DNA from 2 places in the Fenollaria sp. C0166D3 genome. Region 1 is predicted to be linked to the other one. Evidence: predicted binding sites of a transcription regulator. Region 1 holds the regulator's gene; the other holds the start of a gene.
The links. The regulator NrdR, encoded in region 1, represses ribonucleotide reductase genes. The targets are predictions, from matches to a motif close to CACNANATNTNGTG.

Region 1 (7,469 bases):
ACTTGGTCAGAAGTGTAAGCGTGGATAGTTGTCATAAGGCCTCTCTTGATGCCGAAATTATCTTCAATAACCTTTGTTAATGGTGCAAGACAGTTAGTTGTACAAGATGCGTTACTGATAACATTGTGTTTAGTCTTGTCGTATTCTTTTTCGTTTACACCCATAACGATAGTTTTATCGATTTCGCCCTTTGCAGGTGCAGTTAAAATAACTTTCTTTGCGCCGCCCTTGTCGATGTGTTTGTAAAGAGTTTCGTTGTTTTTAAATGCTCCAGTTGAGTCGATAACGATGTCTACGCCATAGTCCTTCCAAGGAATTTCTGCCGGATCTCTAAATTGAGTGTTTGTAACCTTCTTGCCATCGATCATGAAGCCATCTTCACAAGCTTCACAAGAAACTGATAATCTACCATATAGAGAATCATTTCTAAATAGATGCGCAAGTGTCTTTAAATCACCTGAAGCATTGATGTGAGCTAATTCTAGGCCATTGTTCTCTTCAACTAGAATCCTAGCTACATCTCTACCAATTCTACCAAAACCATTAATACCAACTTTCATTTGTTGACCTCCTTAATTATTATTAAAATACTTTTTATCTTCTAAACCCTCGGGCAAATAATTTTGCTCAGGTTTTTTGTCCTTATAATTGTGCGGATACTTGTAGTCCGCGTGATCACCAAAGACCTTCTTGTCATTGTTGTGAGCGTCCCTTATGTGCAGAGGAATTTGAAATTCTTTGATCTTATCGACATCCGCCATCGCCTTGTTAATGGCGACATAGGTCGAGTTATTCTTATCTGCAAGCGCCATGTAAATGGCTGCGTTACTCAAGATTATGCGTGCTTCTGGCATGCCGATGGCTTTGACCGCATAAAAGGCTGACGTCGCAAGCGTTTGCGCGTTTGGGTCAGCTAGACCAATGTCTTCTGAAGCAAATATCACTATACGTCTCGCTATGAATAATGGGTCCTCGCCATTATTTAGCATGTGAGCTAAGTAAAAGACTGTTGCGTCTGGATCCGAGCCTCTCATACTCTTGATGAAAGCTGAGATTGTGTCGTAATGCATAGTCGAGCTCTTGTCGTAGGAGTGTGCTCTTTCAAAGACAAGTCCCTTGACGTCCTCGTACTTAATATGGCGAGTCATATCAGCTTCTGGATCTTGACTTAAAACAGCTATCTCTAAAAAGTTTAGCATATTTCTCGCGTCGCCATTAGAAATTCTAACTAGATACTCAAGTGCGTCGTCATCGATGCTCGCCTTTAGTGAAGCAAGTCCATTGACCTCATTTGCTAAGGCTTTCTTCGCAAGCTGGGTTAAGTCTTCCTCACTCATCTTTTCAAGCCTTATTATGAAGCATCTCGATATAAGTGCGCTATTGACCTCGAAATATGGATTTTCTGTCGTTGCACCTATGAGCGTAACGGTCGAATCTTCAACGTATGGAAGCAGAAAATCTTGCTGAGCCTTGTTAAACCTATGTATCTCGTCTACGAAGAGTATGGTCTTTTTATTCTCTTCCAAAAGCCTTTTGGCCTCCTCTACCGCCTTCTTTAAGTCGCTTACGCCGCTACCCACGGCACTAATCTTTATGAAATTCGACTTACTAGTGTTAGCAATAACGTTTGCAAGTGAAGTCTTACCAGTGCCTGCTGGGCCATATAGTATAAGCGAAGGAAGTCTGTCGGCCTTGATCGCCTTGTATAGAAAAGAGTTCTTATTAAGTACCTTCTCTTGACCAATGTAGTCATCGAGGCTCTTTGGTCTAAAGCGTTCAGCTAAATTTTGAGATAATTTTAAATTTTTTTCTCTTTCCATGTCAAACAAATTCATTTTCTCACCTTTTTTATTATATCAAATAAGCTGCAAGATGTCCAACATTAATTTTTATTATTTTAATATTAATAAATTTAATTAAAAAATAAATATATTTAAAATATTTTCAAAAATATATTGACATATTTAATTAATAGATGTATAATCTTAATAAAGGAGGACGCTATGATTAATAAAGCATTAAATGAATGTCCTGTTTGCGGTTCAAAACTATACATAGAAAGGTTAGTTTGCGACAATTGCAACACGACTATAGAAGGAAGATTCGAGAATAACTCATTCTACAAGCTTAATAGCGAGCAGATTGACTTTATTAAGACTTTTCTATTAAAAAGAGGCAATATTAAAGAGATTGAAAGAGCTTTGGGTATATCCTACCCCACTGTAATTAAAAAGCTTGATCAAATCAACGAGATTATCTCTGATCAAAAGAGTTCAACTAGCGAAAAAGAAATACTTGAGCTCTTAAATAGCGGTACAATAACAAGTAGTGAAGCAGAAAAAATGCTTTTAGAACTAAAGGAGGTTTAAAATGTCTGAAGAAAAAATTATGATCCTTAAAATGTTAAAGGACGGCAAGATTGATGAAGAAGAGGCGCTAAAACTTCTTAACGCTGTTGGTGAAAAGAAAGGCGAAAAAACTTATAAGCCAAATAAAAAGAGAAATGAAATCCATATTGAAGGCGACGACTTTGACGTCTTTGACGCGTCAGATAAGTTTGCTAACAAAATCTCAAACTTTGTTAACAAGATAGTTAGTAAGTCATTAGAAACTGCTGAGAAAGGCATGAGAGACGGCCATATATACGCAAGCTACAGCTTTGATGATAGATTCAAAAACAAAAAGTTCGCAACACTTAAACTTGATGTAGACAAGAATAAAAAATATGATTTAATAATAAATAATACTAATGAAAAAGTAGAGATACTTCCATCGAGCTCAGATCAAATTGAAATCTTTGGCAAAATCTATTACACAGATAAAAAAACTATTCCTGGCGATTATGAGTTCATAAACTGCTTTATCGATGATAAAGAAATACTTATCGAGCCAAACTACGAAAGTTTTACTAAAAAAGATTTTGCAGTTAGCCTAAAGGTTTTAGTACCTGCTTTAAACTTTGCTAAAGTTGATGTTAAGACAAGCAATGACAAGATAATTCTTGACTCAGTCAATTGTGACGAGCTATACTTAACAACAAGCAATGACAAGATCAAGATTGAAGACTCAATCATTGGCAAATCAGAACTTAAAACTACTAACGATTCAGTTAAGATAAAGGACGCGAAGTTCACTGACCTTCTTATAAATACAACAAACGCTGAAATAACTATGCATAACACACCATTTGTTAATCTAGAAGCTCACACAACAAACGCTTATGTTGATGTTAAAGACGTCTTCAACTGCGCTGAAAACATTATTATAACTAATAGTAATGGACCTGTCACAGTTGAATTAGAAAGCGTTAGCAGAAATGTCAAGTTTAATCTAAGAGGTCTAAGTAAATACACATGCCCAGCCATCTTCGACGACAGCAGATTTAAGCTTGATGAAGACGGTGACGAATTAAGTACAGCAGTACTTAATAACGATTCAGACCTTACTCTATTCGGTGATATAAAGACAAGCAATGGACCTATCATCATCGAATAAGTCTAATATTCCCATCACAAATCCTGATCACTTATGTGACCAGGATTTTTTTCTTTACAAAGCTGTTAAATTTCTTGTAAATCGAAGTCTTTTAATGTATAATTATAGTGCTAAGAGTTAAGAAACTATAATTATAGGAGAAAGTAATGAAAATAAATAAAATAAAAATAAAATTTAATATATTTGTCTTGCTAATAACGCTGAGTGTATTTTTACTCGTGTTAAGCACAAAAAATACAGCTTATGCCGAGGAAGCTGCTAAGGAAACTGAAAAAACTGAGGAAACTACGGAGACTAAAGAAGCTGAGGAAACGAAAGAAAATAAAGAAGATGAAAAAGGCAAAGAAGCTGAGGAAGCTAAGGAAGATGGCTTTGAGTTTAAAGGCGCCAAGCTTAAGTTTATCACGGGAAGTTTTGATGGCAAGGACAGTTTAGATATTGATTTTCCTATAAAAATGAAAGATGCGAGCTGCGAATACATTGATGAGGCTGCGAAAATTATTAGCATAGAGAAAAAAGAATTCAATATTAAAAATCCAAACATAGTCATTTTGCATAGCGGCGAAAAATACTACGTGATCACAGCCATCAACGCTTACAAAGATGTTCAAGACAATATTATTGACAAGGTGAACATTGAGAGCGAAATTACTTATGACAAGACAAAACTAAAGATAAAATTAAGACTAAAAGATATCAAAGACACGAATAAAGACATTAAATACAGCATTTGCTACGCGAGCATGGATGAAAAACCATTCCAAACGCAAGAAGCGTTTAAACTTGTCGACATGAAGTACAGACTTGATAAGCACTGTATCATTCCTGATGGCTACTACTATCAAATGAATCCGCGCTCGGTGCCATATAAGGAGAGCTACTTCTTTTTGCAAGGCGCTATATATATTGCAAACACTCACCTAGATACGATTGACAGCAAATTTTCACAAGTAATGACAGCAAAGCTTATAGACGATACAGCGAAGAAGCTTAATGACGAAGGCTACTATCCTATTCCATATAGAAGTGAGTGGCTAAAGGCTGACTACAACATTGAGAAAGGCTACTTCGATACAAGGTGGAATCTTGATTACGCCTACATCTGCTTAAGAATGTATGAAAAGTTTCAAGATGAAAAATATTTAGAGCTTGCCGATAAGGTCTTGACTTATTACAAAAAATACGCTAATCAAAACGCAATCAAAATTCCTTATAAAGAAGATGCCTGCCTAGTTATGGACTACGGCGCTGAGTACTACATCGGCATGACGCACTCTTCACTAAACCATCACCTAATGGGCTTAAAGGCTCTTATGTACGAAGACCTTCTTAAAGAAAAGCCTGTAAATACTGAGTTTATAAAGAAGATGCTAAATGGCGTTGAAGCGACTTGCAATAGCTGGATTAAAAAGAACGGCGATCTTGAATACGCCATCTTTGTTAATGGTACTTATGGCCTTAAAGATTATCCAGATTTAACATTAAATGACTTGAGAGATTGTCAAGCACTTCACGAAAAGCTTTATAAGAGCAAGAATGCTTCTTTAGAGACATTAATAGTTTCAAAGCAAGCGTGGTATGACAATGTTTATAAAAAACAAGTAAGCAAAAAGAAATAATGATACAAAGAGGCTAGTCAAATAAAGACTAGCCTCTATATATTAATCGTATTGAATAAATCACAAAAATGCCTTTCCTGTAAAACAAGAAAGGCATTTCTTATACTAATTGTTTTGTTCGTCTATTATCTTTTGGAGCTCTTTCATAAATGATTGAGTATCTTTAAACTCTCTGTATACTGAAGCAAATCTTACATAAGCTACTTGGTCTATCTCCTTAAGGCCTTGCATAATAAGTTCGCCTACTTCGGTAGATGAAACTTCTTTCTTCATCGTGCTCATAAGCTTTTCTTCGACACTATCTGCCAAGCCTTCAATTTGACTTAGGCTAACAGGTCTTTTCTCGCAAGATTTGATTACGCCCTTTAATATCTTACTTCTGTCAAATGTCTCTCTGTCTCCGTTTTTCTTGACAACTATTAAAGGTGTTTCTTCAATTTTTTCATATGTTGTAAATCTTTTTTTACAGCGAAGACACTCTCTACGTCTCCTAATCGCAGTACCCTCATTAGTAGGTCTTGAATCTAGTACTTTTGAATCTTCGTAAGAACAAAAAGGACACTTCATAATTAATTATTCTTTAAAAAATCAGGTACTAATAAAGAATCGTCGAAGCTTGAAGTAGGTTCACTTCTCTTTTCTTCGTACTTTTCTTCTTCTACATCAGAATCCTTATTTGAATCTTTTTTAGCAGGTTTAGATCCATCTTCAAATTCTGTAGCGATAACAGTTATCTTGATAGAATCGCCAAGGCTTTCATCGATACCAGCACCGAAGATGATGTTTGCATCGTCAGCAACTGATTGTCTGATTAAGTCTGCGGCTTCATTTACTTCGAACATACCAAGGTCTGTACCACCTGTGATATTTAATAGAACGGACTTAGATCCTTCTATGGATGTTTCAAGTAGTGGTGACTTGATAGCAAGTTTCGCTGCGTCAGTAGCTCTGTTGTCTCCTTGAGCAAAGCCTATACCCATGTGAGCAATACCCTTTTGTTCCATGATAGTCTTAACGTCAGCAAAGTCTAGGTTGATTAGGTTCGGTACACTGATTAGATCAGATATACCTTGTATACCTTGTTTAAGTACTTCGTCAGCCATAATGAAAGCATCTTTTAATGATGTTTTCTTGTCAGCTATTTGAAGAAGTCTGTCGTTCGGAATAGTTACTAGAGTATCAACTACTTCAAGTAATTGGCTAATTCCTTGAGATGCATTCTTAGCTCTCTTCATACCTTCAAAGCCAAATGGTCTAGTTACAACGCCTACAGTTAGTATGCCTTGTTCCTTTGCTAATTGCGCAATGATAGGTGCAGCACCAGTACCTGTTCCACCGCCCATACCGGCTGTGATAAATACCATGTCAGTGCCTTTAAGCATTTCAGTGATGCCTTCTTTATCTTCAAGAGCTGCTTGTGAACCAACTTCTGGGTTAGCTCCAGCGCCTAAACCTTTTGTAACCTTATCTCCTATTTGAATTTTGTTTTGTGCCTTTGATGATGCAAGTGCTTGTCTATCTGTGTTAACTGCAATAAATTCAACACCCTTTACGCCTGCATCAACCATTCTGTTAACGGCGTTGTTACCTGCTCCGCCAACACCTATAACTTTAATTTTGGCAAATTGGTCAATTTCTACATCAAAATCAATCATTTACGAATCCTCCTTTTATACTAAGTATTTAATTATTTACTCTATTACTTATATTCTACCACAAAATCTACATTTTGTTTAGTATTTTTCTTCTAATTGTCGCAAAATTGTTAAAAATTCTTCCTCCGAAGACGAAAATCGCCGCATAATATAAAGGTATGCTAAGAATATCGCCTAGCCAAGTAAGCAGCGCCGCGATTAAGGAGTTACCAATAAGACCCGATAAAAAAAGCTTATTGTTAAAATTGTTGTCCATGTGTGCGTTAATACCACCAAAAACTGAGTCAATCGCAGCTAGTAGCGCCATGGATATATACAAGGAATAATATGGATTGTAACTATATGGCAGTACATAGCCGATTATTATTCCGATTATTATACCAATGAGTGCAATAATCATTTTTTATCCTCTCCCGTCAATTTTTCTGAATATATAATCTTGTCCTCGTCTATCTTTTTCTTAACAAGAACATTTTCACTTTGCTCTATATCAAGCTTAATTGGGTTTATGGTCTCTAAGATACTAGCAAAAGTACCCGGTGACTTAATCGCTGAATAAAGCTTGTCACTGTTGCCTATCGCCTTTATTACAAATGGCGCTCCCTTAGTTCTTCCGTTGAGCCTAACAACTGGTCCATTGCACTTAACGCCAGTCCTTGAATAAACTCTTAAATCGTTTATGCTGATGGCTTCGGCGCCT
Region 2 (7,469 bases), on a different contig from region 1:
CTTTGCTGTGGTTGGCGTAACACAAGGACTTGACGGAACAAGACTTGCGCAAAAAGAACTTATAGCAGTACTTCATCAACTAAGAGCAAATATTGATGCGATGAACACAATAAGCATTCCATTTGCAGATGAAGAAGGTAAATTCATAGCCGATAATAAAGAAAGAATCAAGGACTTCGCTGATAAGTTCAAGAAATTTATAGAAAAATAGTTTTTTATCGATATGGGCCGCGAGAAGCGGCTCTATTTTTATGTCAGAGCCTTAGTAAAAATATTATTATAATCATGTAAAATGTGATATAATGAAAAGAGGAAGAGGGCGAAGGCTTTGAAAAAGATAAGAGCGGGCATAATAACAGGCATAATATTTATAATCAATATATTATTCTATTATAAAAATTTTATTTACAAACTAGCTTTGGATCAAAGACCAAGGCTTATTTTATTGACACTTGCAATCATACTAACATCGGCGATAGAGCTAGCAGTTTTATTTGCCTTTACTTCAAGGGTATATAGAGCAGCCGTCATAGCCGTAGCAGGCTTTGCCAAGATAGCCGCAAGCGTTTTTTATGCAGAATTTGCAAACTTTGATCTTTTCTCAAGATTCGGCCAAACGAAAGAGCTTAAGGGCACGGGACCAGTTATTCGCGAGAATATCAGCGTATTTTTAATCGTGATTATACTACTCTCACTAATAAATATTGTCTTAGTCATGACGAGCGAAAAAAAGAAGGGCAGCGTGAAGCGCTCAGCCATTGGCATAGGTTTAGCCGCGCTATTAATAATCGCGCCGCAATACCTTTATGGAAGCATCTTTGGTACAGAGCTTTACTCGACCATTGCCATGAGTAAGCTAAAGAGAATTGTAGACGAAAGAGCTATGCGTGACGAGAGCATGGAGATGGACGCCCGAAGAGAGTTTAGAGAGAGAAAATTTACTTCGAACGATTTCACTGGGCTTGCGAAGGGCAAAAACATCATTGTAATTCAGTGCGAAAGCCTTCAAAATACCTTTGTGAACAAAGAGTACAACGGAGAGGAGATCACTCCATTTATGAACAGACTCATCAAGGACGAGGGCAGCATCTACTTTGATAACTACTTCGAACTTTTGGGCATGGGCAATACATCGGATGCGGAGTTTGTCTCGCTTAACGGCCTTTATCCTTCACTTAAGGGGCAGGCCTACAAGCTTTATGAGGGCTGCGACAACTACGGTCTCTTCACATCGGCAAAGGACCACGGCTACAGGACCATGGCCTTTCATGGCAACACTGGTAAGTTCTACGACAGAAGGCATTTTTATGAAGATCTTGGCGTGGATGACATCATGCTTGGCGAGGAATTTACTCAAGACGAAATCATCAACATGGGTCTATCTGATAAATCATTTTTCAAGCAGTCCATGGCGAAGTATAAGGACGCTGCGCAAAATGGCGATAAGTTCTTTTCCTTCATGATTACGCTTACAACGCATACGCCATTCATCTTGCCAGAAGAGCTAGCAAGCATTAAGCCCTTACCTGGCGATGAAGATGATTATGTATATAGATACGCTAAGTGCGCGAGATACACCGACGAAGCCATAGAGAGCTTCTTCAAAGATTTGGATGAGCTAGGTCTTTTAGACGACACGGTCATAGTGATTTATGGTGACCATCATGCGATGACAGTTAAAAATGCCGAGCGACAAGAATCGATTAAGAAATGGCTCGGCAAGGAGCTTGACTACGATGAAATGATGAACATACCGCTAGTAATCAGAGTTCCCGGCTACAAAGAAAACGCGCAAAGGCACAATATAGGCAGCCAGCTAGATTTATACGCGACACTTATTAATTTACTTGATTGGGACAAGACAAAGTACCCTAACATGGGCGTCGACCTACTTGATGACGAAGCAAGCAAGGACAACATCGTTTTTCCGCTAACCCATCTTGACAAAGGCAGCTTCATCACAGACGATACGCTTTTTGTCTATCCGAGAGACAGAATTTTTGACCACGGCCGCTACATCGACCGCAAAACTCGTAAGGACCTCCCTATAGCTGAGGCGAAAGAGCTTTCTAAGAGAGCAGTCATCACCACAAACTATGGATATGGTCTTGCCACTACGAACAAACTTTTGGATTTAGTAGAAAAAACTTCCGAAGAAGATAAAAGTACTAGATGATCATAGGCATATTGCCTTAAAGAGAGTGAATAAAACGTGTAAAATTAATTAGAGTGGCAGCGAAGCCATTCTCAAAGATAAAAAGGAATTAACAAAATAGTAACAAATTTATGAACTCTATTGAAAAATATCGCGCCTTGTATTATAATATGAGAAGTAAAAGGAGTTTGATTATGAAAAAGAAATTTGTAATATCTTTTATAGTCGCGTTTCTAGCCTTTGGCTTTGTGTTTTACAGGGCGCAAAAGAGGATCAATAACGGCGAATTAAAAGGTAATGATAATATAGAAGAAAATCAAGTTGAGGAAGAGGCTCAAGAAGAGGAAGAAACGGAAGAGGAGCTAAACCCGATATTCCCAGACGACCAAAAGGTTTTGAAGGAAGAGCACGGTAATGAGCTTTGTTTCTTGCTCATGGGTATAGATAAGAGAGATGCCGGTCAAAAAGAGATGAGGGGACAAAGATCAGACACAATGATGCTTTGCAAAGTAAACTTTGACGACGGCTCAATCAAGATGCTAAGCCTTCCTCGTGATAGTATAGTAAAGATTAAAGGTGCAGATGACAAACTTACACACGCCCACTCATATGGCGGACCAGCGCTATCTCTAAAGACTGTTAGAGACTGGCTAAAGCTTGATGTGCGCTACTACGTAAGAGTTGACTACAAGGCAGTAGAAGACCTAGTGGACATAGTTGGCGGCGTAGAATTTGACGTGCCAATCGATATGAACTACCACGACACAACAAAAGGAAACGAACTGCACATCAATATTAAAAAAGGTAAGCAAACAATTACTAAGGATAATGTTATAGGTCTACTTAGATTTAGAAAAGGTTATACTGATTCCAATTACGGAGTTGCTGACTATGGTAGACAAAGGACACAACAAGATTTTATGAAGGAACTTGCTAAAAAAGTATTGAGACCCGAAAATATATTGAAGATTGGATCAATTTGGAACACAATCAATAAAAACGTTAAGACAAACATCCCAGGAGGCACCATCGCTACATCCATACTACAAGTTGGTATAGGTAGAGTTCACGCAGATAAGATGGAAACAGCTTCACTAATAGGTAAACCAGGCAGCGTACACGGACTAAGCGCATTGGTAATACCGAAGAAGGAGATTGAGGAGAAGGTGTATCCTTGGTTTGGAGATTATCGCTTCAAATAATTTCGCATTCGATTTGCGATCTTGGCTAGTTTCGAATTATTTTGTCGCTGCGGAGTGCGTTTAGCACACCTCACTCCAAAAAATTCTGTACAACGCCAATCTCATCAAATCGCTCTGCAAAATTTGTTTGTGCAGACTCTATGTTTATTAAAATGTATATTTTAAAGAAGGCAATTGCCTTCTTTTTTTATGCTTGTATATGATTTTTCATTCAAGTGGGATATTAAACTAGTAGTGAGAAAATTGATTTTCACGAGCGCAGCATTCGGAATAAATTGCATTAATTTCTTTGCGCAACGAGCCGCCCGTGGGCTCATCTAGCTGAGCGAAGCGAACGAATATGAGACCACAGGTGAGTAAGCTTAGAAATTAACAATTTATGTAGACCAGCAAGTGAAGGAAAACAATTTTCGATGTGCAATGCTTAGGCATGACATATACATTACGCTTGCTTCGTCAGTCAATTACGCTTTTTTATCCATATCGCATAATGATACAGTTATTTAACTTACGAAAATATATGAAGAAATCTTAACAATTTATTTATAATTTCCTATTGCTAATCGCCACTATATGTAGTATAATAATATTTGCAAAGAGGAGAAGCAATCAAAATATTGTGGAGGTATGAGATGTATATATTCAAGAGAAGCGGCGAAAAAGTGCCATTTGACGAATCTAAAATTGTTGTAGCTATTAAAAAGGCGATGAATTCTTCAACAGGGGTATATGAAGAAGGTCTTGCTGAAAAGATAGCTGACGAGATCAAGAGGGAAGCTGTTGTAGCTGAAAGACCTCTTTCGATTTATGATATCGAAGACAAGGTTTACTACAAGCTTATCGAGAACAAAAATCCGGCTACTGCCAGAAGCTATGAAAACTACAAGGCTGTTCAAGCTTTCAAAAGAAAGATTAATACTACTGACGAGAGCATTATCGGTCTTCTTGACAGAAAAAACAGCGACTTAATGAAGGAAAACTCTAATAAAAACGCTCACATCGCATCTACTCAAAGAGATTTGATTGCTGGTGAAGTATCTAAGGACATTGCTAGAAGGCTAATGATTGACGATGACCTTCTTCAAGCGCACGACGAAGGCTCCATCCATTTGCATGATATGGACTACATCATTCAACCTATGTTTAACTGCTGCCTAGTTAATATGAAAGACATGCTTGACAACGGCACTGTGGTTAATGGTAAATTGATTGAAAGCCCAAGATCGTTCCAAGTTGCCTGCAATGTCATGACTCAAATCATTGCACAAATCGCATCAAACCAATATGGTGGCCAATCCATTGACATAAAATGTCTTGCGAAGTACTTAAGACGCAGCTACGAAAAGAATTTGAAGCTTGCTAAGGAAATGTTTGATGACGAGGCAAAGCAAGACGAATTAGCAAGAAAACTTACTCAAAGGGATCTTGAAAGCGGCATACAAACTATACAATATCAAATAAATACACTTATGACTTCGAATGGTCAAGCGCCTTTCGTTACTCTATTCATGCACATGGAAGATGATTTTGAGTACGCGGATGAGCTTGCGATGATCATCGAAGAGATCTTAAAGCAAAGAATTCAAGGTATCAAGAACGAATGCGGTGTTTATGTGACTCCAGCTTTTCCAAAGCTTGTTTATGTTCTTGATGAAAATAACGTTCACAAGGACTCGAAGTACTACTACTTAACTCAAACTGCTATCAAATGTACTGCTAAGAGGATGTACCCTGACTATATCTCTGCTAAAAAGATGAGAGAAAATTACGAAGGAAATGTTTTTGCGCCTATGGGCTGCAGAGCCTTTCTATCGCCATGGAAGGATAAGGACGGCAACTACAAGTTTGACGGTAGATTCAACATGGGAGTTGTTTCTCTAAACTTACCGCAAATAGCTATCGTTAGCGGCGGCGACGAAGAGAAATTCTTCGAAATTCTTGACAAGAGACTTGACCTATGCAGAAAGGCTTGTCTACTTAGATACGATATCTTAAAGAACGTTACAAGCGATTCATCTCCAATTCACTGGAGACACGGCGCTATCGCTAGACTTAACGAGCACGAGCCAATCAGACCACTTCTTGAGAATGGTTATGCCACAGTAACTTTAGGCTACATCGGTCTATATGAAGCGACTTACCTAGTTCGCCACACTCCTCATACTGATGAGCACGCAACTGATTTTGCTCTTAAAGTAATGAGAAAAATGAATGAAAAATTACAAGCTTGGAAGAAGGAAGATGGCCTTGGCTATGCGCTTTATGGCACTCCTGCTGAAAGCCTTTGCTATAGATTTGCAAAGAAGGACCTTGAAAGATTTGGCGAGATCAAAAACGTTACTGACAAGGGTTATTACACAAACTCTTTCCATGTTGATGTTAGGGAGCATATATCTGTATTTGACAAGTTCAAGTTTGAAGCTCAATTCCAAGCACTTTCAAAGGGCGGATGCATCAGTTACGCTGAAATACCTAACATGGGCCATAACTTAGAAGCGCTTGAAACTATAGTTGATTACATTTATGACAATATTCAATATGCAGAATTCAATACAAAATCCGACTATTGCCACGTTTGCGGCTATGACGGTGAAATCATTATCAATGATCATAACGAATGGGAATGCCCACAATGTCATAACAAAGACCAAGCTAAGATGAATGTTACAAGAAGGACATGCGGCTACCTTGGCGAAAACTTCTGGAATGAAGGAAAAACTAAGGAGATAAAGCAAAGGGTACTTCACATATAATGAATTACGCGCAAATTAGGAAATATGACATAGCGAACGGCCCAGGCGTTAGAACGACTATATTCTTAACGGGCTGCACCTTGAATTGCAAAAACTGTTTCAATAAAGAGTACCAAAACTTTAACTTTGGCAAAGTCTTTGATGGAAAGGCCTTTGCTGAGCTTATGGACTGTTTAAACGATGACAATATTCGCGGCCTATCGGTTTTAGGAGGAGAGCCCTTCGATAATCTTGATGGACTTAATGATCTTATCAAAAACGTGAGAGAGAGGTCTGAGAAAGACATTTGGGTCTACTCCGGCTACACATTTGAAGAGCTAGTTCAAAAAGACGGGGCTATGGACGTCTTGAAGAACATAGATGTTTTGGTTGACGGACGCTTTGTAGAAGACTTAAAGGACTTGAAGCTAAAGTTCAGAGGCTCCTCTAATCAAAGGATCATCGATATGAAGAGGACGCTTGAGATAGGTAAAATTTTACTCATGGATAAATATATGAAAGAAGATTGATTATTCAGTCTTCTTTTTTTACGCCTAATTTTACAAGGTGGCAAATCCATTAACATAGAATAGATAGATAGAAATTTATTTTTATAAAAAATTCTTGACAAAGAGGGGAATTTATTGTATACTTACAAGGTAACCTTGCTCTTTATTTATTAAAGAGCCATAAGTCCAAAAGGAGGTGGAAAGATGAAAAAATATGAAGCAATGTATGTTTTTTATCCTGAAACAAGTGAGGAAGCTAGAAATAAATTCCTTGATAGGGTAAAATCAATAATCGAAGCTGAAGAAGGTAAAGTAACTAACACTGATGATTGGGGCCTAAGAAAATTAGCATACCAAATCAAATTTAAAACAGAAGGCTACTACTTCTTAATGAACTTTGAAGCAGAAGAAGACACTATTCTAGAACTTACTAGAGTAGCAAGAATCACTGACGTTTTACTACGTCACATGATAGTAACAGACGAAGATAAATAAGAGGTGAAGAGATGAACGTATGTAGTTTAATCGGAAGATTAACAAGAGATCCTGAGCTTAGATACACACCTAACACAAATCAAGCAGTTATCACATTTACTATAGCTGTTGATAAGGGCCTATCTAGAGAAAAAAGAGAAGAAATGGAAGCAAAGGGCATGCCAACAGCAGACTTTATTTCCATCGTAGCTTGGGGAAGAACTGCAGAGAATATCAGTAATTATGTTTCAAAGGGCAACATGGTTGGAGTAACAGGTCGTATTCAATCTAGAACATATGAAGCTAAAGACGGTACAAAAAGGTACGTAACAGAAGTCATAGCTTCATCCGTAGAGTTCCTAGAAAGAAAGAACATCACATCACAAGCTCCAAATCA

Region 2: the regulator NrdR is predicted to act here: its motif matches at 3,925-3,938, upstream of nrdD (anaerobic ribonucleoside-triphosphate reductase).

Annotation. Positions count from the first base shown of each region.
Region 1 is NZ_JBWPVU010000007.1:95,364-102,832, forward strand. Features, by position in the region: gene gap (type I glyceraldehyde-3-phosphate dehydrogenase) at 1-560, opposite strand, end outside; gene AC1EJ0_RS06210 (replication-associated recombination protein A) at 573-1,835, opposite strand; gene AC1EJ0_RS06215 (DUF2089 domain-containing protein) at 2,004-2,369, shown strand; gene AC1EJ0_RS06220 (SHOCT-like domain-containing protein) at 2,371-3,495, shown strand; gene AC1EJ0_RS06225 (hypothetical protein) at 3,642-5,114, shown strand; gene nrdR (transcriptional regulator NrdR) at 5,220-5,681, opposite strand; gene ftsZ (cell division protein FtsZ) at 5,684-6,769, opposite strand; gene AC1EJ0_RS06240 (small basic family protein) at 6,837-7,169, opposite strand; gene AC1EJ0_RS06245 (DUF881 domain-containing protein) at 7,166-7,469, opposite strand, start outside.
Region 2 is NZ_JBWPVU010000004.1:91,827-99,295, reverse strand. Features, by position in the region: gene AC1EJ0_RS04050 (NADPH-dependent FMN reductase) at 1-211, shown strand, start outside; gene AC1EJ0_RS04045 (LTA synthase family protein) at 329-2,176, shown strand; gene AC1EJ0_RS04040 (LCP family protein) at 2,350-3,357, shown strand; gene nrdD (anaerobic ribonucleoside-triphosphate reductase) at 3,990-6,110, shown strand; gene nrdG (anaerobic ribonucleoside-triphosphate reductase activating protein) at 6,110-6,619, shown strand; gene rpsF (30S ribosomal protein S6) at 6,803-7,093, shown strand; gene AC1EJ0_RS04020 (single-stranded DNA-binding protein) at 7,105-7,469, shown strand, end outside.